4 regions of the Phreatobacter sp. AB_2022a genome follow, and region 1 is predicted to be linked to each of the others. Evidence: predicted binding sites of a transcription regulator. Region 1 holds the regulator's gene; each other region holds the start of a gene.

Evidence for each region. The regulator LexA, encoded in region 1, represses DNA repair genes until DNA is damaged. The targets are predictions, from matches to a motif close to TGTTCNNNNTGTGTTCNG.
Region 2: the regulator LexA is predicted to act here: its motif matches at 2,309-2,326, upstream of OZ671_RS25545 (PA0069 family radical SAM protein).
Region 3: the regulator LexA is predicted to act here: its motif matches at 2,043-2,060, upstream of uvrA (excinuclease ABC subunit UvrA).
Region 4: the regulator LexA is predicted to act here: its motif matches at 2,560-2,577, upstream of recA (recombinase RecA).

What each region holds. Positions count from the first base shown of each region.
Region 1 covers NZ_JAPSET010000004.1:185,781-190,282, reverse strand. The annotation lists gene OZ671_RS04870 (molybdopterin molybdotransferase MoeA) at 1-1,032, shown strand, start outside; gene lexA (transcriptional repressor LexA) at 1,181-1,867, shown strand; gene OZ671_RS04860 (ComEC/Rec2 family competence protein) at 1,861-4,128, opposite strand; gene gltX (glutamate--tRNA ligase) at 4,284-4,502, shown strand, end outside.
Region 2 covers NZ_JAPSET010000045.1:50,779-55,280, forward strand. The annotation lists gene metH (methionine synthase) at 1-209, opposite strand, end outside; gene metF (methylenetetrahydrofolate reductase [NAD(P)H]) at 270-1,184, opposite strand; gene OZ671_RS25540 (metalloregulator ArsR/SmtB family transcription factor) at 1,181-2,200, opposite strand; gene OZ671_RS25545 (PA0069 family radical SAM protein) at 2,394-3,569, shown strand; gene OZ671_RS25550 (ribonuclease HII) at 3,797-4,414, shown strand; gene OZ671_RS25555 (dihydrofolate reductase family protein) at 4,411-4,502, shown strand, end outside.
Region 3 covers NZ_JAPSET010000031.1:70,265-74,766, forward strand. The annotation lists gene OZ671_RS21140 (multidrug effflux MFS transporter) at 1-26, opposite strand, end outside; gene OZ671_RS21145 (DUF2306 domain-containing protein) at 160-555, opposite strand; gene OZ671_RS21150 (GNAT family N-acetyltransferase) at 735-1,232, opposite strand; gene ssb (single-stranded DNA-binding protein) at 1,274-1,789, opposite strand; gene uvrA (excinuclease ABC subunit UvrA) at 2,301-4,502, shown strand, end outside.
Region 4 covers NZ_JAPSET010000030.1:62,167-66,668, forward strand. The annotation lists partial or broken gene OZ671_RS20660 (acyl-CoA dehydrogenase family protein) at 1-253, shown strand, start outside; gene OZ671_RS20665 (acyl-CoA dehydrogenase family protein) at 269-1,459, shown strand; gene OZ671_RS20670 (prephenate dehydrogenase) at 1,683-2,480, shown strand; gene recA (recombinase RecA) at 2,659-3,738, shown strand; gene alaS (alanine--tRNA ligase) at 3,997-4,502, shown strand, end outside.

The sequences.
Region 1 (4,502 bases):
GCCGTGCGCGCGGCCGACCTGCCGGGGACGCTGCCGGTGATCGGCGAATCGGCGGCAGGCCGGCCCTTCTCCGCCCCGCTGCCGCCGGGCGCCGCGTTGCGCATCTTCACCGGCGCGGCTCTGCCGGCCGGCGCCGACACGATCGTCATCCAGGAGGATGCCGAGCGCGCCGGCGATCAGGTAACCTTCGCCGCCGCCGCTCCGGCCGGCCGCCATATCCGCGTCGCCGGCCTCGATTTCACCGCCGGCCTCGCCGGCCTTGCCGCCGGCACACGGCTCGATCCGCGCAAGCTTGCCCTCGCCGCGGCCATGAATCACGCGCGCCTGCCGGTGCGGCGCGCGCCGCGCGTCGCGATCCTGTCGACCGGTGATGAGCTCGTCGAGCCCGGCGCCGTGCCTGGTTCCGGCCAGATCGTCTCGTCCAATGCGCTGGCTGTGGCCGCTATGGCGAAGCGCGAGGGGGCCATCGCGATCGATCTCGGCATCGCGCCCGACCGGCTGGACGAGACGCTCGCCGCAGTCGGGCGCGCGCGAGACGCCGGCGCCGACATTCTCGTCACCTCCGGCGGCGCCTCCGTCGGCGAATACGACCTGATGCGCGAGGTGATCGCCAGGGAAGGCGCCGAGCTCGGCTTCTGGAAGATCGCCATGCGGCCCGGCAAGCCCCTGATGATGGCCGATCTCGGCGGCATGCGGCTGCTCGGCCTGCCCGGCAATCCTGTCGCCTCCTTCGTCTGCGCCACCATCTTCCTGATGCCGCTGGTCCGGAAGCTTTCCGGCCGCAGCGACATCGAGACGCCGACGGAGCCGGCCGTTCTCGGCACCGATGTCGGGCCCAACGACCAGCGTGCCGACTACTTGCGCGCGACGCTGGAGACGCGCGACGGCACGCTCGTCGCGACGCCGTTCCCGATCCAGGATTCGTCGATGATCCGTGTGCTCGCGGAAGCCGACGCGCTGGTGCTGCGCGCGCCCTTCGCCGAGCGGGCCGCGGCCGGCAGCCCGTGCCGCATCATCCGGCTGCCGCGGTAGCCGCACCGCCGCCGCGGCGACCGCAACGGTACGCCGCGTCAATACTTCACGAAATATCAACGCTTGCGGAACACATAAAGAACAGATAGGGACTGTTCATGATCTGTTCGAGTGAGTCGGACGGCTCGTAATCAGGGGCACACACCCGATGCTGACGCGCAAGCAACACGAACTTCTCCGCTTCATTCAGGAACGGCTGAAGGAAAGCGGGGTGCCACCGTCCTTCGACGAAATGAAGGAAGCGCTGGATCTGAAGTCCAAGTCCGGCATCCACCGCTTGATCACGGCGCTGGAGGAACGCGGCTTCATCCGACGCCTGCCAAACCGGGCGCGTGCGCTGGAAGTGATCAAGCAGCCGGAACAGGCCGCCGGCCCTGCGCGCCAGCGCTTCGCGCCGGCCGTGATCGAGGGCTCGCTCGGCCGCAGCCGGCCGGTCGAGGAGGACACGGTGATGCCGGTCTCCGTGCCGGTCATGGGCCGGATCGCCGCCGGCGTGCCGCGCGAGGCGATCGAGAACCGGATCAACACGCTCTCCGTGCCGCCGGAAATGCTCAGCCGCGGCGAACATTATGCGCTGGAGGTGCGCGGCGACTCGATGATCGAGGCCGGCATCCTGGAAGGCGACCTCGCCCTCGTGCGCAAGACCGACGCGGCCGACACCGGCGACATCGTGGTGGCGCTGATCGACGACGAGGAAGCCACCTTGAAGCGCCTCAGGAAGCGCGGCACGTCGATCGCCCTCGAAGCCGCCAATCCGGCCTATGAGACGCGGGTCTTCGGTCCCGACCGGGTCCGCATCCAGGGCAAGCTCGTCGGCCTGTTCCGCCGCTACTGACCCGGTTCGCCGTCCTCGACGGGCTCACGCTCCTCGGCAGCTTGGGGGGCGGGCGCCTCGGCGACCGCGCCGGGGCGGCGCAGGAGCGACAGGGCATCGCCCGACGGCCGGGGCCGGAACCAGGGCCGCATGCTCGTGGGATCGCGGCTCGTCGCGATGCGATAGCCGTCCGCATCGGCGAATATCGTCACCGCTCCGGTCCAGGCCAGGCCTCTCAGATCGACGACGGTTGCGCGGCAGCCGGCCGGCGCCGGGAAGCGCGTCACGACGATGCGCGCCTCGCGGCAATCGTCGGCCAGCGCTTCGGGATCGCGCGCGAAGGCGGCCCGCCCGCCGCCCGCCAGCGCCATGGCGCAGCCCACCGCGTCGCAGATGACGCCCGCTATCAGCGACTGATCCGATGCAAGACGCGGATCGGCATCCGCGCCGAGCCAGCGCTGCAGCGCGAAGCGGTTGGCGCGCGGCGACAGCGCGCGCAGGCGCCCATCCGTGCCGCGGGCCGCGACCGTCGCCCCCTCGGCATCGATGGCGAGCAGCGGCCGCTGCTTGAGCGGCGCCAGGCCGAGACCGAGCGCGACGAACAGCAGCCCTGCCCATCGCAGCGGCGTCGACAGGGCCGCCACGAGGATGAGGCCGACCGACAGCAGGCCGAGCGCGACCGGACCGAAGGCCGCAACCGGCACCTTGCCGCCCGGCCAGGAGGCAACCCATTCGGCGACGCGGACGAACAGATCGATGCTTATGCCGGCAAGCACCCAGACCGGCCTGTCGAGGCCGAACGGCCAGAGCAGCAGCGCCAGCATTTCGAGCGGCATGGTGACGAATTCGACGATCGGCGCGCCGAGCAGATTGCCCGGAACGCCGTAGAGCTGGATCTGGTTGAAGTGATAGGCCGCATAGGGCGTCGTCGCGAGCGAGGCGACGAACGAGCTCATGGCGAGGCCGGCCACGCCGTTGGTCGCCGCCAGCAGACCGCGAGCGAGACCGCCGCGGTCGCCGGCATGGTGCTCGGCCCAGGGCCGCAGCATGACATAGCCCGAGACCAGCGCGAGGGTTGCCGCGAACGACATCTGGAAGCTTGGGCCGAGCAGGCTTTCCGGCGCCAGCGTCAGCACGGCAAGCGCGGCGAGCGCGAGGGTCCTCAGCGTCAGCGCGCCGCGCCCGAGGATGACGCCGACCAGCACGACGGCGATCATGATCCAGGACCGCTGGGTCGCGACCTCGGCGCCGGAAATGACCAGGTAGCCGGTGGAGACGACGAGGGCGACCGCGGCGGCCCAGGCCTTGACCGGATGATGCAGGGCAAGCGCCGGCACCAGCGACAGCGAGCCGCGCACGACCAGGAAGACCAGCGCGGCGACCAGCGCCATGTGGAACCCCGAAATGGACAGGATGTGATAGGTGCCGGCCGCCCGCATCGCCTCGTTCAGCCCTTCGGGAATGCCGTCGCGCTTGCCCGTCACCAGGGCATCGGCGACCGCACCGGCATGGCCGGGAATGGCGCTGCGGATGCGCTGGCTGATGCCCGTGCGGATCTGGTCGAGCCAGGCCCGCAGCCGGACGCCCGACGGCGCTTCGCCGAGTTCGGCGCGGCGGACCTGGCCGATCACGAAGCCGCTCGCTCCGATGCCGGAAAAGAAGGCGTCGCGGCCGAAGTCATAGAGCCCCGGCCCGGGCGGATCGGCCGGCGGCCTGAGCCGCGCCGTCAGGCTGACGGCTTCGCCGGTCTTCGCACCCGTCGCCTGCCGGCTGGTGACCCGCACCCGCTCGAGCGGCTGCGGCAGGGCCGGCTCGCTGCGCGCGAGGCGCAAGGTCAGCCGGTCACCGTTCTCGCGCCGCTCGAAGGTCTCGACCCAGCCGGTCAGCGTCACCGAGCCGGTCGGCGCGGCGAGGACCGGATGGGCGGCGAGCGCCGTGCGCAGCGTCGCCGCCGCAAAACCGGCCGCGACCGCCGCGACGCCGGCCGCGGTGAAAAAGGCGATGCGCCGCTCGCGCAGCGCGAAGGCCAGGCAGCCGAGAGCCAGCGCCGCGAGACCCGCCGCCCAGAGGTTCGGCTCGTCGGCGGCGGAGAAATAGACGAGAATGCCGGCACCGTAGGCGACGGGCAGGAACAGGAAGGCACGGCCGCGCTCCTGTTCGAGCGCCAGCCATTGCCCGAGCGTGGTTCCGGCCGCAGCGACAAGCGTGCCGAGACCGCCGCCGCGCGCCGGTCCGGCCGCCTGTCCGAGCGTTGCCGCGATCGCCTGCGCCCGCCCCCTCACCCCAGCCCCCTCGGCCGCCGGCAGGCCGCCTTGGCACTGCCATAAAGCCGTGTGCAATCGCGGTTCGCCAAACCACGGCGAGCGTGCTACAGCCACGCCCTTTGCGATACCAAGCCTATCGCGATCCCGCCCACTCTGTCGTCTTCGGATGAATCATGACGGTCGTCACCCGCTTCGCACCCTCCCCGACCGGCTTCCTGCACATTGGCGGCGCCCGCACCGCGCTGTTCAATTGGCTCTATGCCAAGAAGACCGGCGGCCAGATGCTGCTTCGGATCGAGGACACCGACCGGCAGAGGTCGACCGACGAGGCGATCGCCGCGATCCTCGACGGCCTTTCCTGGCTCGGGCTCGAATGGGACGGCCAGACCACC
Region 2 (4,502 bases), on a different contig from region 1:
TTCGTCAGGATCAGGAGATCGTTGTTGCCCTTGAGGTCATGGTTCCAGTGCGCGAAGCGTTCGCCCCGGAAGGCCGCCTCGTCGAATTTGTAGCGCTGGATCATCGTGCCCATGGCGCCGTCGAGCACCAGGATACGTTCAGCCGCCGCCTTGGTGAGGGCGGCGAGCACATCGGCTCCATTGGCATGGCGGGGCGGAAACTGGGTCATGTCGCGCACTCTGATGTCAGGCGGCAGTCGAACGGTAGAACTCGGGGATGCGGCGGCGGATCACGCCGCCGCGCGGGCCGTCTCGCCTTCGGGCCTCAGGCCCAGCAGGTGGCAGACGGCGTAGACGAGATCGGCGCGGTTCATCGTATAGAAGTGGAACTCGGTCACGCCGCGATCGACGAGGTCGAAGACCTGTTCCGCGGCAACCGCCGCCGCGATCAGCTTGCGCGTGGCCGGATCGCCTTCCAGCCCTTCGAAGCGGCGGGCGAGCCAGTCCGGGATGCTGGCTCCGGCGCGCGCGGCAAAGCCCGCGGTCTGCTTGAAGTTCTGCACCGGCACGATGCCGGGGACGATCGGGATGGTGATGCCCGCGGCGCGTGCCCGGTCGAGGTAGCGCAGATAGACCTCGTTGTCGAAGAAGAACTGGGTGATGGCGCGCGTCGCGCCGGCATCGACCTTGCGCTTCAGCATTTCGATATCGGTGTCGATCGAGCCGCTCTCGGGATGCTTTTCCGGATAGGCCGAGACCGAAACCTCGAAATCGCCGATGGCGCGGATGCCCGCGACCAGTTCGGGCGAGCCGTCATAGCCGCCGGGATGCGAGGCATAGGGCGTGCCGATGCCGCCGACCGGATCGCCGCGCAGCGCCACGATGTGGCGCACGCCGGCGGCCCAGTAGCCGCGGATGACGTCGTCGACCTCGCCGCGGGTCGCGGCGACGCAGGTCAGGTGCGCGGCCGGCTTCAGCTGCGTCTCGGCGATGATGCGCTGGACGGTCGCGTGGGTGCGCTCGCGCGTCGAGCCGCCGGCGCCGTAGGTCACCGATACGAAGGTCGGCGCGAGCGGCGCCAGCCGCTCGATCGATTCCCACAAGGTCGCTTCCATCTCCTCGCTCTTCGGCGGGAAGAACTCGAAGGACACTTTGAGCCGGGAGCGCGAGACGTAGCGGCTGGGCTTGTAGGAGGTGGACATCAGACAACCTCGACGGCTGGAACACCCGGCAGCGCCGGGGCATCGGTCACAAGACGGGGATCGCGGGCGACCCAGATGGAAACGGTCAGTTGCTCGCTGCCGCCATGGTCGGGCGCGAGCGTGCGGAAATCGGTCGGTTCGAGACCCGCCGCAGCAAGCCAGCCTTCGACCACCTCGCGCGCGAAGCCGAGGCGGCGATGCGCCTGCGTCTCGCGCAGGAATTCGAGTTCGTGCGGGGCGAAATCGATCACCACCAGCCGGCCGCCGGGGCGCAGCACGCGGGCCGCCTCGCGCACCGCGCGGGCGCCGTCGTCGAGGAAGTGCAGCACCTGGTGGATGATCACGGCGTCATAGCTGTCGCGCGGCAGGGCCAGGGCATAGATGTCGCCCGCCCTGACGGCGCAGTGACGGATGCCGGCCCGGTCGAGCGCGGCGCGCGCGAGGGTGAGCATTTCCGGATTGGCATCGATGCCGAGGCCGCGGTCGATCTCGCCTGCGAACAGTTCCAGCATGCGCCCGGTGCCGGTGCCGAGATCGAGCAGCGCCCGGACCGGCCGGCCCTCCAGCGCCTCCTTGACGGCACGCTCGACCCGCTCCTCGGCCACGTGCAGGGCGCGCAGCTTGTCCCATTCCGCGGCATGGCGGCGGAAGAAGGCCTGGGCCTCCTCGGCCCGCTTGGCGCGGACTTCGGCCAGGCGCTCGCGATCGCTCGCGAGAATCGGGTCCTCGGGATCGACCAGCGCCACCAGCGCCTGGACGGCGCGCGCGCCGGCACCCTCGCCGCTCGCGCGGAAGAAGGCCCAGGATCCCTCCTTGACGCGCTCGACCAGGCCTGCTTCCAGCAGCAGCTTCAGATGGCGTGAAATCCGCGGCTGCGACTGGCCGAGAATGTCGACCATGTCGGTGACCGTCAGTTCGGCCTCGGCCGCCAGCGCGAGCAACCTCAGACGCGTCGGCTCGCCCACCGCCCTCAGGACGGCGACACCATCGTCGAAGGAATGGGCTCTTGCGCCTGTCACGGGGCCCTCGCCTCCTCGGTTACATATAAAGATATCTTTATGCCCTTATTGCCAAACTGGCAAGCGCCATCCGTCGCCAGGGTCCGATCAAAGGATTTTGTTCCTGTTTGATCCCTCTTTGTTCTTGTTTCGATCGTTGGGCGATGGTAGCTCTCTGGGCATGGGACGCAGCACCGCACGGATCGACAAGAGCATGGCCGACAGGCTGAACGCCGGCGGTCTGGAAGCGGCTGCGGCCAATCTTTTCGGCCTGCGTACGGCCCGCGCGCTCGACGTCTCCGCGGGGGCGGGCGTCGGCGAGGAGCGCCGGCGCGGCCGCGGCACGCTGAGCAATGCCTCCGGCCGTTACGAAAGCCAGTCGCGCGAGGCGCTGGACGACGGCTGGGGCACGCTCGACGAGCTGCCGGAGCTGGCGACCACCGTGCAGGAGGAGAAGGCGCGGCGGATCATCACCCGCAACGACAGCCCCGATCTCTCCTTCGACCGGTCGATCAATCCCTATCGCGGCTGCGAGCACGGCTGCGCCTATTGTTTCGCCCGCCCGACCCACGCCTATATGGGCCTGTCGCCCGGGCTCGATTTCGAGACGCGCCTGTTCGTCAAGCCGAATGCGCCGGAACTCCTGGAGCGCGAGCTGGCGGACCCGGCCTACCAGCCGCGTACCATCGCCATGGGCACCAATACCGATCCCTATCAGCCGATCGAGAAGCGCTGGCAGCTGACCCGCCGCATCCTCGAAGTGCTGGAACGGACCAATCACCCCGTCGGCATCGTCACCAAGAGCCATCTGGTGACGCGCGACATCGACATTCTCTCGCGCATGGCGGCCAAGGGCCTTGCCAAGGTCGCCCTGTCGGTGACCACGCTCGACCGCAAGCTCGCCCGCTCGCTGGAACCGCGGGCGGCGACGCCGGCGAAGCGCCTGGAAGCGATCCGCATGCTCTCGGAGGCCGGCATTCCGACCGCCGTGCTGGTGGCGCCGATCATCCCGGCCGTCAACGATGCCGAGATCGAGCGGATCCTCGATGCCTGCTACCATATGGGCGCGCGCGAGGCCGGCTATGTCCTTCTGCGCCTGCCGCTGGAGATCCGCGACCTGTTCCGCGAATGGCTGGTCGCGCACCGGCCGGACGCGGCCCGCCACGTCCTGTCGCTGATCCGCGATACCCGCGGCGGAAAGGACTACGACGCGACCTTCCATGTCAGGCAGAAGGGCGTCGGTCCGCTCGCCTGGATGGTCGGTCGCAGGTTCGAGGTGGCCTCGCGCCGGCTCGGCTTCGGCAAGCGGCGGCTGCGGCTTGCCACCGAATTGTTCACACCTCCCGAGCGAAAAGGCCCGGATGCCGCGCGCCAGCTCAGCCTGTTCTGAGGCGCGGACGTCCCGGCGCGCGACCTGAAGCGGCATCTGAACCGGTTGAATCGGAATCTCGGCGCGCGCGCCCGGCCGAATCGTCTTGTGAACAACGCAAAACAAGTTGCTGACCGGACTCACATTCCGCCAAAAAGCTGAATCACAGTCCCGCGTCCTGCCGGCCGGCCGATCGGCAGCCCTGGCGGCCGCGGCGCCCTGCCGGATCAATCGAATTCCAAGTTGCCATGGCCCCGATCGTCCCCTCCTTCACCATCGAACAGCGTGCCCTGGCTCAGGGTTTCGGGCCGGTCGCCGGCATTGACGAGGCCGGCCGCGGGCCGCTCGCAGGCCCCGTGGTCGCCGCCGCCGTCATCCTCGATCCGGCGGCCATCCCCGACGGCCTCGCCGATTCGAAGGAGCTGGACGAGGCCGCGCGCGAACATCTCTATGCCGCCGTCATGGCCTCGGCATTGGCGGTCGCGGTGGCCTCCGCTTCGCCCGGCCGGATCGACCGGACCGACATCCGCAAGGCGACGCTCCACGCCATGGCGGCTTCCGTCCGCATGCTGGCGCTGCCGCCGCGCCATGTCCTTGTCGACGGCCGCGACGTGCCCGCCCTGCCGCTCGGCATGTCGGGCGAAGCCATCGTCGACGGTGACGCCCTGGTGGTCTCGATCGCCGCCGCCTCGATCATCGCCAAGGTCCATCGCGACCGGCTGATGCGCCATCTTGGTGCAATCCATCCCGAATATGGCTTCGAGCAGCACAAGGGCTACGGCACGCGCCAGCACCGCGATGCGATCGCCGTGCACGGGCCGACGCGCCACCATCGCATGACCTTCGGAGCACTCAAGGAACGATGAGCGAATCCGGCCAAGTTCCCGCCCCTCGCATTGCCGGCGCGCTGACGGTCAGCCTCGACGGATTTCTCGCGGCCGCTACCGACGGCAT
Region 3 (4,502 bases), on a different contig from region 1:
AACGCGTTACGGGCAAAGCTGTGCATGCACTGCATCCTCGAAGTATGGTCTGAAAGCGGCAGGCGGCTTCGCACATGTCGGGTGCGGCGCGCAAGGCGCAAGGGCTGCCGGTCCCGTATCAACCCGGATGCCGCGACGGTGCGATGACGCAATGGCGTGTCAGCCGGCCCAGGTCATGGCGGCCATCAGGCGCCCGGGCAGGAAGGTGAAGAGACCCGCGACCGCCCAGCCCGCCGTGACCATCATCATGATCCGGCGGTGGCGGACGATCTCGCCGCGACGCCGCGCGGCCACGGCGCCGACGAGGCCGGCGAGGGTGATCACCGAGAGGATGTGGATCGGGCTGAACGGGCCGACGAGCCGGATCTGGTGAATGCCGAAGGAGGACAGCGCCACCACCGCCATCAGGACCACCCAGGTCCAGCCGACCGCGCGGTGGAACAGTCCGCGCTTCACCCGCAGGAACTGGACGAGGGTGAGCGGGATCAGGGCAAGTGCCGCCGTGGCATGGAGCTGGATCATCAGGGGAGCGGCAAGGAAGGGAGCGAGGGTCACGGCGGCACCTGTGGTGCGAGGGGGAATGTGAAGTAAATAAACTTTACATTCCGAATTGTCAATCGCCCCTGCCCGCTCCGCGGCGCAGCCCGCCTCCGGCCGAGTGCGCAGGCCACCGCGGCCGCACCGGACTGCCGGGCGGCTTGCGGCGCGCATGGCATGACTGATCATGGCGGACGCTAGCCGCGCCGGGCTGCCGCCCATTCCGGCCGCAGGAGCGACATCAGCACCTGGTCGACGCGGCTGCCATCGGCCCGCTTCACCGCCTCGCGCAGCAGCCCCTCCTCGGCGAAGCCGAGCGAACGATAGACATGGCGCGCCCTGGCATTGTCGGTGCAGACCTCGAGCAGGAAGCGGTGGCAGGCGGTTTCGGTGAACACCCAGTCGACGACGGCCGTCAGGAACGGCCGGCCAAAGCCCTGGCCGGCCGCAGCGGCGACGATGCGCTGCAGGCCGATATTGTCGGAACGGTTGTTGAGATCGCGCAGGATGGCAAAACCGCCCGGCGGGCCGCCATCGGCGGAGCCGACCAGATAGGCGAAATCCGCCGAGGCCATCGCGGCCTCATGCCGTTCGGCCGGCCATTGGCCGACCATGCCGGCGAAAGCCGGCTGGCGCTCGCTCGCCATGATGAAGGCGAGATCGGCTGGGGTGGCCCGACGGAGGGAAACCTGCATGGCCGGGCCCCCTCCCCGAAGCCGGGATCAGCGTCCGCCGCTCAGAACGGGATCTCGTCGTCGTCCATGCGGCCACCGCCGCCGGCCGGCGCCGCCGGCCGCCGCGGGGCTTCCGCCCGGCCCATGCCGGACCGGTTGTCGAGCGCGCCGGACGAGCCGAAGCTGTCGTCGCCATAGTCGCTGCCGCCGCCACCGCCGCCACCGCCGCGGCCATCGAGCAGCACCATCTCGCCCCGGAAGCGCTGCAGCACCACCTCGGTCGTATATTTCTCGACGCCCGACTGGTCCTGCCATTTGCGCGTCTGCAGCTGGCCCTCGACATAGACCTTGGAGCCCTTGCGCAGGTATTGCTCGGCGACCTTCACCAGGTTCTCGTTATAGATCACCACGGCGTGCCATTCGGTGCGCTCGCGCCGCTCGCCCGAGCCCTTGTCGCGCCAGCTCTCGGTGGTCGCCAGGCGCAGGCTGCAGACCTGCTCGCCGTTGTTCATCCGCCGGACTTCCGGATCCTTGCCCAGATTGCCGACCAGGATGACCTTGTTGACGCTGCCTGCCATCTCGCTCTCCCTCTCCCCGCAGCCTCTGCCCGGGGCGCTTTCAGCCTGAACCTGCCGGAGCCATCCCATGTTCGGCCGGCGCCGTCACGGCACGGCCGCCGGATTGGCCGATCTATCCCCAGTTTCCCGCCCTGGCGCCGCAGGAGGCCGGAATTGGCCGCCTCGCGACCGCCCCTGCCGCGCCACGGCCGCGGAGCCGACCGGCCCGGCCGGTTGTCTGCACCGGCGCGGCGGAGACCATGCCACGGCCTCGTGTTCATTATTTGTTCTTGTGCGACTTGGCAAGCCCCGCTAAGGTCCAGCCGCTCTCCCGCCCCGAATCGTCGGACGCAACCTGTGCACATCAGCCATCACCTGTGCCGGCGCCTCTGGCGGCGGGCGTTCACGGTTTCTACCTTGGGGCTTTGGTTTTCCGCCTTGATCTCCACCGGGGCGCTCGCGCGCGAACGCGCCGGCATGTGCCTCTCCCGGGATGAGACCACGTCGTGATCGCGTTCAACGGACCCGTTCTATGACCGACCTTTTCGACAAGTTCCGCGACGACGTCCGGCGCCCCGACCAGCGGGTGATTTCCGTGCGCGGCGCGCGCGAGCACAATCTGAAGGGCGTCGACCTGACCATCCCGCGCGACGCCCTGGTGGTGTTCACGGGCCTGTCCGGCTCGGGCAAGTCCTCGCTGGCCTTCGACACGATCTATGCCGAAGGCCAGCGCCGCTATGTCGAAAGCCTGTCGGCCTATGCCCGCCAGTTCCTGGAAATGATGCAGAAGCCGGACGTCGACCAGATCGACGGCCTGTCGCCGGCCATTTCCATCGAGCAGAAGACGACGTCGAAGAACCCGCGTTCGACGGTCGGCACGGTCACCGAGATCTACGACTATATGCGCCTTCTGTGGGCGCGCGTCGGCGTGCCCTATTCGCCTGCCACCGGCCTGCCGATCGAAAGCCAGACGGTGAGCCAGATGGTCGACAAGACCCTGGCCCTGCCCGAGGGTTCGCGCCTCTACCTGCTGGCGCCGGCTGTCCGCGGCCGCAAGGGCGAGTACCGCAAGGAACTCGCCGAATACCAGAAGAAGGGCTTCCAGCGCGTCAAGGTCGACGGCACCTTCTACGAGATCCCCGACGTGCCGGCCCTCGACAAGAAGCTGAAGCACGACATCGACGTGGTGGTCGACCGCATCGTAGTCAGGCCGGACATGGCGACGCGCCTCGCCGACAGCTTCGAAATGGCGCTGAAGCTCGCCGACGGCATCGCCATCATCGAATTTGCCGAGGGCAAGGACGCCAAGGGGGAGCCGCTGCGGGTGATCTTTTCCGAGAAGTTCGCCTGCCCGGTCTCCGGCTTCACCATCCCGGAGATCGAGCCGCGGCTGTTCTCGTTCAACAATCCCTTCGGCGCCTGCCCGGCCTGCGACGGCCTCGGCGTCGAGCAGACGATCGATGCCGACCTCGTCATTCCCGACAAGGACCAGACCTTGCGCAAGGGCGCCATCGCGCCCTGGGCGAAGTCGAGCTCGCCCTTCTACACCCAGACGCTCGACGCCCTCGCCAAGCATTACGGCTTCTCGCTGACCGCGCCCTGGCGCTCGCTGCCGGAAAAGGCCCGCGACGCGATCCTGTTCGGCACCGGCGAGGAGACCGTCACCTTCCGCTACGACGACGGCCTGCGCTCCTACGAGACCACCAAGACCTTCGAGGGCGTCGTCCGCAATCTCGAGCGCCGGCTGAAGGAGACCGAAAGCGAATGGGCGCGGGAGGAGATCTCCCGCTACGTCTCGGCCGTGCCTTGCAAGACCTGCGCCGGCTTCCGGCTGAAGCCCGAGGCGCTCGCGGTGAAGATCGCCGCGGCGCATATCGGCGAGATCTCGCAGCTCTCGGTGCGCGCCGCCAACGAATGGTTCTCGGCCCTGCCGCCGAAGCTCACCGCCCAGCAGAACGAGATCGCGGTGCGCATCCTCAAGGAGATCCGCGACCGCCTGCGCTTCCTGGTCGATGTCGGCCTCGAATATCTCACCCTCGGGCGCAATTCCGGCACGCTGTCGGGCGGCGAAAGCCAGCGCATCCGGCTCGCCTCGCAGATCGGCTCGGGGCTGACCGGCGTGCTCTACGTGCTCGACGAACCGTCGATCGGCCTGCACCAGCGCGACAATGAACGTCTGCTCGGCACGCTGAAGCGGCTGCGCGACCTCGGCAATACGGTCATCGTGGTCGAGCACGACGAGGACGCCATCCTGCAGGCCGACCATGTCGTCGATGTCGGCCCCGGCGCGGGCATCCATGGCGGCCGGATCGTCGCCCAGGGCACGCCCGAGGAGGTGATGCGCGACCCGAAGTCGCTCACCGGCAAATATCTCACCGGCGAGCTGTTCGTGCCGACGCCGAAGCGACGCAAGCCGCAGAAGGGCCGGACGCTCAGAATAGTCAACGCCCACGGCAACAACCTGAAGAACGTCACGGTCGAGATCCCGCTCGGCACCTTCACCTGCATCACCGGCGTCTCCGGCGGCGGCAAGTCGACGCTGCTCATCGATACGCTCTACAAGGCGGTGGCACGCAAGCTGAACGGGGCGAGCGAAGCCCCTGCCCCGCACGACCGGATCGAGGGCGTCGAGCATCTCGACAAGGTCATCGACATCGACCAGTCGCCGATCGGCCGCACGCCGCGCTCCAATCCGGCCACCTATACCGGCGCCTTCACGCCGATCCGGGAATGG
Region 4 (4,502 bases), on a different contig from region 1:
GCGCTCGATGGCCCTGCGGGCCGCGCTGAAAGCCGCCTCGACGCCCACGGAGCGGGCCCGGGCGGCCTGTGGCGCCAAGGCCAAGATCGGCGTCGGCGCGCGCTTCGTCGCCGAGCAGGCGGTGCAGCTGCACGGCGCCATGGGGGTGACCGAAGAGCTCGATATCGGCGCCTATTTCAAGCGGCTGCTGGCCTTCGAGACGCTGTTCGGCAGCAGCAACCATCATCACCGCCGTCATCTGAGGCTCGGCGGCGGCACTGCCGGCGGCCTGGACCTGACCGCCGAGGACAAGGCCTTCGAGGCGGAGGTCCGCGCCTTCATCGCCGCCCATCTGACGCCGGAGATCCGCCGGGCGCAGGCGCTGACGCCCTCGGTCTTTTCCGATCCGCAGATCGTCGCGCCCTGGCAGAAGGCGCTCAACGCCAAGGGCTGGGTGGCGCCGGGCTGGCCCAGGGACTATGGCGGCACCGGCTGGACGCCGATGCAGCGCTGGATCTTCGAGACCGAATGCGCGCGCGCCGGCGTGCCCGCCATCTCGCCGATGGGCGTGAAGATGGTCGGGCCGGTGATCATCGGCTTCGGCACGCCCGAGCAGAAGAGCCACTACCTGCCGCGCATCCTGTCCGGCGAGGACTATTGGTGCCAGGGCTATTCCGAGCCCGGCTCGGGTTCGGATCTCGCCTCGCTGAGGACGCGGGCGGTGCGCGAGGGCGACACCTATGTGGTCAATGGCACCAAGATCTGGACCACCCACGCCCACCACGCCAACCGCATGTTCGCGCTGGTGCGCACCGAGGCCGGCGCGCGGCCGCAGGACGGCATCAGCTTCCTGCTCATCGACATGAAGAGCCCGGGCATCTCGATCCGTCCGATCCTGACCATCGGCGGCGACCACGAGGTCAACCAGGTCTTTTTCGACGATGTCCGCGTGCCGGTCGCCAATCGGGTTGGCGAGGAGGGCAAGGGCTGGAGCTACGGCAAATACCTCCTGGAGTTCGAGCGCGGCTCTGGCATCGCCTCGGCGAAGCTCCGGCAGGGGCTCGACCAGATGCTGGCTCTGGCCCGGTCGGACACGACCGGCCGCGCCATCGACGATCCGGATATCGCGCGCGAGGCGGCGCGTATCGATATCGATATCGACGCGCTCGAAATGACCGAGCTGCGCCTGCTCGCGGCCATGCAGGCCGGCGAGCAGCCGGGCGCGGTGTCCTCGCTGATCAAGCTGCGCATCAGTGAGATCCGCCAGGCGGTGACGCGGCTCGGCGTCGACGTGATCGGCCTCGATGCCCTGGCCGTGGAGCCCATGCGGCCGCTCTATGCCCTCAACGAAGAGCCCGTCGTTGCCGAGGAGGTGCTGCCGATCGTGCCCGAGCACCTCAACAGCCGCGCCTGGACGATCTTCGGCGGCACCTCCGAGATCCAGCGCGACATCCTCGCCAAGCTCATGCTCGGGCTCTGACCCGCGGGACAGGGATCGGGGGCGGGCGCCTTGACATCGCCGGCCGACCGGCTAAACCGGCGGCCATGACGACGATCCTGACCCTCTCGGGCCTATATTACGCCCCGCCACAATAGCGGGGGGTGTATCGTCATCTTTCAACCGCTGCGCCGCCAGCGGTTGGACCTCATCCCCGATATCGCAAGGCCGGCGCGGCTCTCCGGAGCAGCAGGAATTCCCGGCCATGATCAGCACCAGCCATCACCTTCGTTCCTCGGACCGCGGCGCGCCCGCGCGCGCATTGCCGTCGGTCGGCCTTATCGGGCTCGGCGCCTTCGGGCGGCTGATGGTGCGGCATCTGGCGCCGCATCTGCCGCTCACCGGCTACGACCCGGCCTTCCCGGAGGCGGCAGGGACGGGCCCCGGCGGCATCGCGCTGGCGAGCCTTGCGACCGTCGCGGCCGCCGATATCGTCGTGCTGGCGACGCCGGTCGATCGGCTGGCCCGTGTGATCGCAGCGATCGGCCCCCATCTGAAGCCAGGGGCGGTGGTGCTCGATGTCGGCTCGGTCAAGGTCGGCCCCGCCGACATCATGCGGCGCAGCCTGCCCGATCATGTCGAGATCGTCGGCACCCACCCGCTGTTCGGTCCGCAGAGCGCGCGTGCCGGCATTGCCGGCCTGAAGATCGCGGTCTGTCCGATCCGCGGCCGCAGCGCCTTGCGCATCGCCGCCTTCCTGCGCCGGACACTCCGGCTCAAGGTCATCGTCACGACCCCCGAAGCCCATGACCGCGAGGCGGCGATGGTGCAGGGGCTGACCCATCTGATCGCCAAGGTGCTGGTGCGCATGGAACCGCTGCCGACGCGGATGACGACGGCGAGCTTCGACCTGGTGGCGCGCGCCGTCGAGATGGTGCGCTACGACGCGCCGGAAGTGTTTCTCGCCATCGAGCGGGACAATCCCTTCGCAGCCGACGTCAGGCGGCGCTTCTTCGCGCTGGCGGCCGAGGTCGACGCGGCGCTCGACCGCGGCCATTCCTAGCCGGCGGCGCGCCGCCGGCAACCGGGGCGGAACGGCCAGGGCCGTCCCGGCGCGCGCCGGCCAGGCGAAAAAAATCGGAGAGAACAAAAAAAGAACTTGTTGTTAAGAACAAACCGTGTACGGTCGATTCATCTGAAGATTCTCGACGTTCCCCTTGCCGCTCGAAGGAGCACACGCCATGAGTCAGGCCGCACTGCGACTCGTTGAAGGTTCTTCCATGGATAAGACCAAAGCGCTCGACGCCGCCCTGTCCCAGATCGAGCGGGCCTTCGGCAAGGGTTCGATCATGCGGCTCGGCAAGAGCGACAAGGCGATCGAGATCGAGGCGATCTCGACCGGCTCGCTCGGGCTCGACATTGCGCTCGGCATCGGCGGCCTGCCGCGCGGCCGCGTCATCGAGATCTACGGGCCGGAATCCTCGGGCAAGACGACATTGGCGCTGCATACCATCGCCGAAGCGCAGCGGCGCGGCGGCACCTGCGCCTTCATCGACGCCGAACATGCGCTCGACCCGGTCTATGCCCGCAAGCTCGGCGTCAACCTCGACGACCTCCTGATCTCCCAGCCCGATGCCGGCGAGCAGGCGCTGGAAATCTGCGACACGCTGGTCCGGTCCGGGGCGGTCGACGTGGTGGTGGTCGATTCGGTGGCGGCGCTGACCCCGCGCGCCGAACTCGAAGGCGAGATGGGCGACAACCAGCCGGGCATGCAGGCCCGCCTGATGAGCCAGGCGCTGCGCAAGCTCACCGCCTCGATCTCCAAGGCCAACACCATGGTGATCTTCATCAACCAGATCCGCATGAAGATCGGCGTGATGTACGGTTCGCCCGAGGTCACCACCGGCGGCAATGCGCTGAAGTTCTACGCGTCCATGCGCCTCGACATCCGCCGGGTCGGCGCGATCAAGGAGCGCGACGAGGTGGTCGGCAACCAGACCCGCGTCAAGGTCGTGAAGAACAAGCTGGCGCCGCCGTTCAAGCAGGTCGAATTCGACATCATGTACGGCGAGGGCGTGTCCAAGATGGGCGAACTGATCGACCTCGGCGTCAAGGCCGGCGTGGTCGAGAAGTCGGGCGCCTGGTTCTCCTACGACAGCCAGCGGCTCGGCCAGGGCCGGGAGAACGCCAAGACCTTCCTGAAGCAGAACCCGGACATGGCCGGCAAGATCGAAGCGGCGATCCGGCAGAATTCCGGACTGATCGCGGAGAAGATCCTCGGCGAGGTCGAGCAGGATGCCGACGGCGAAGAGCCAGTGTGATCGAAGGTCAGGCGCGATTCGAGACGATCAAGGCCGGGTTCGCCCGGCCTTTGTCATTTCAGGGCGGCTTTTCACCCTCAGCCGCGGCTTTTCGGAACCTTTCGGTCTCTCCCGGGAAAGGCCTGCCGGCAGAGCGCGTCCAGGCTCGTCACGGGCATGAGTGAAAGCGGGTTCCCATATCAGGCATAAATGCTCTAGAAACACCCGCCAATGCGACATCGGACGGCGCTATTCCGTCCCAACCGTTAAGTTCGGGCAATGACCGGCGTCAACCAGATCCGCAAGACCTTCCTCGACTTCTTCGCCAAGAACGACCATGCGGTCGTCGAGAGTTCGCCGCTCGTGCCGCGCAACGACCCGACGCTGATGTTCGCCAATTCCGGCATGGTCCAGTTCAAGAACGTCTTCACCGGCGTCGAGAAACGGCCCTATTCGCGCGCCACCACGGCGCAGAAATGCGTGCGCGCCGGCGGCAAGCACAACGACCTCGACAATGTCGGCTATACCGCGCGCCACCACACCTTCTTCGAGATGCTCGGCAACTTCTCGTTCGGCGACTATTTCAAGGACCGGGCGATCGAGCTTGCCTGGAACCTGATCACGCGTGAATACGAGCTGCCGGTCGACCGCCTGCTCGTCACCGTCTACTCCGAGGACGAGGACGCCTTCCAGCTCTGGAAGAAGATCGCCGGCCTGCCGGATTCGAAGATCATCCGCATTTCGACCTCCGACAATTTCTGGCGGATGGGCGATACCGGTCCCTG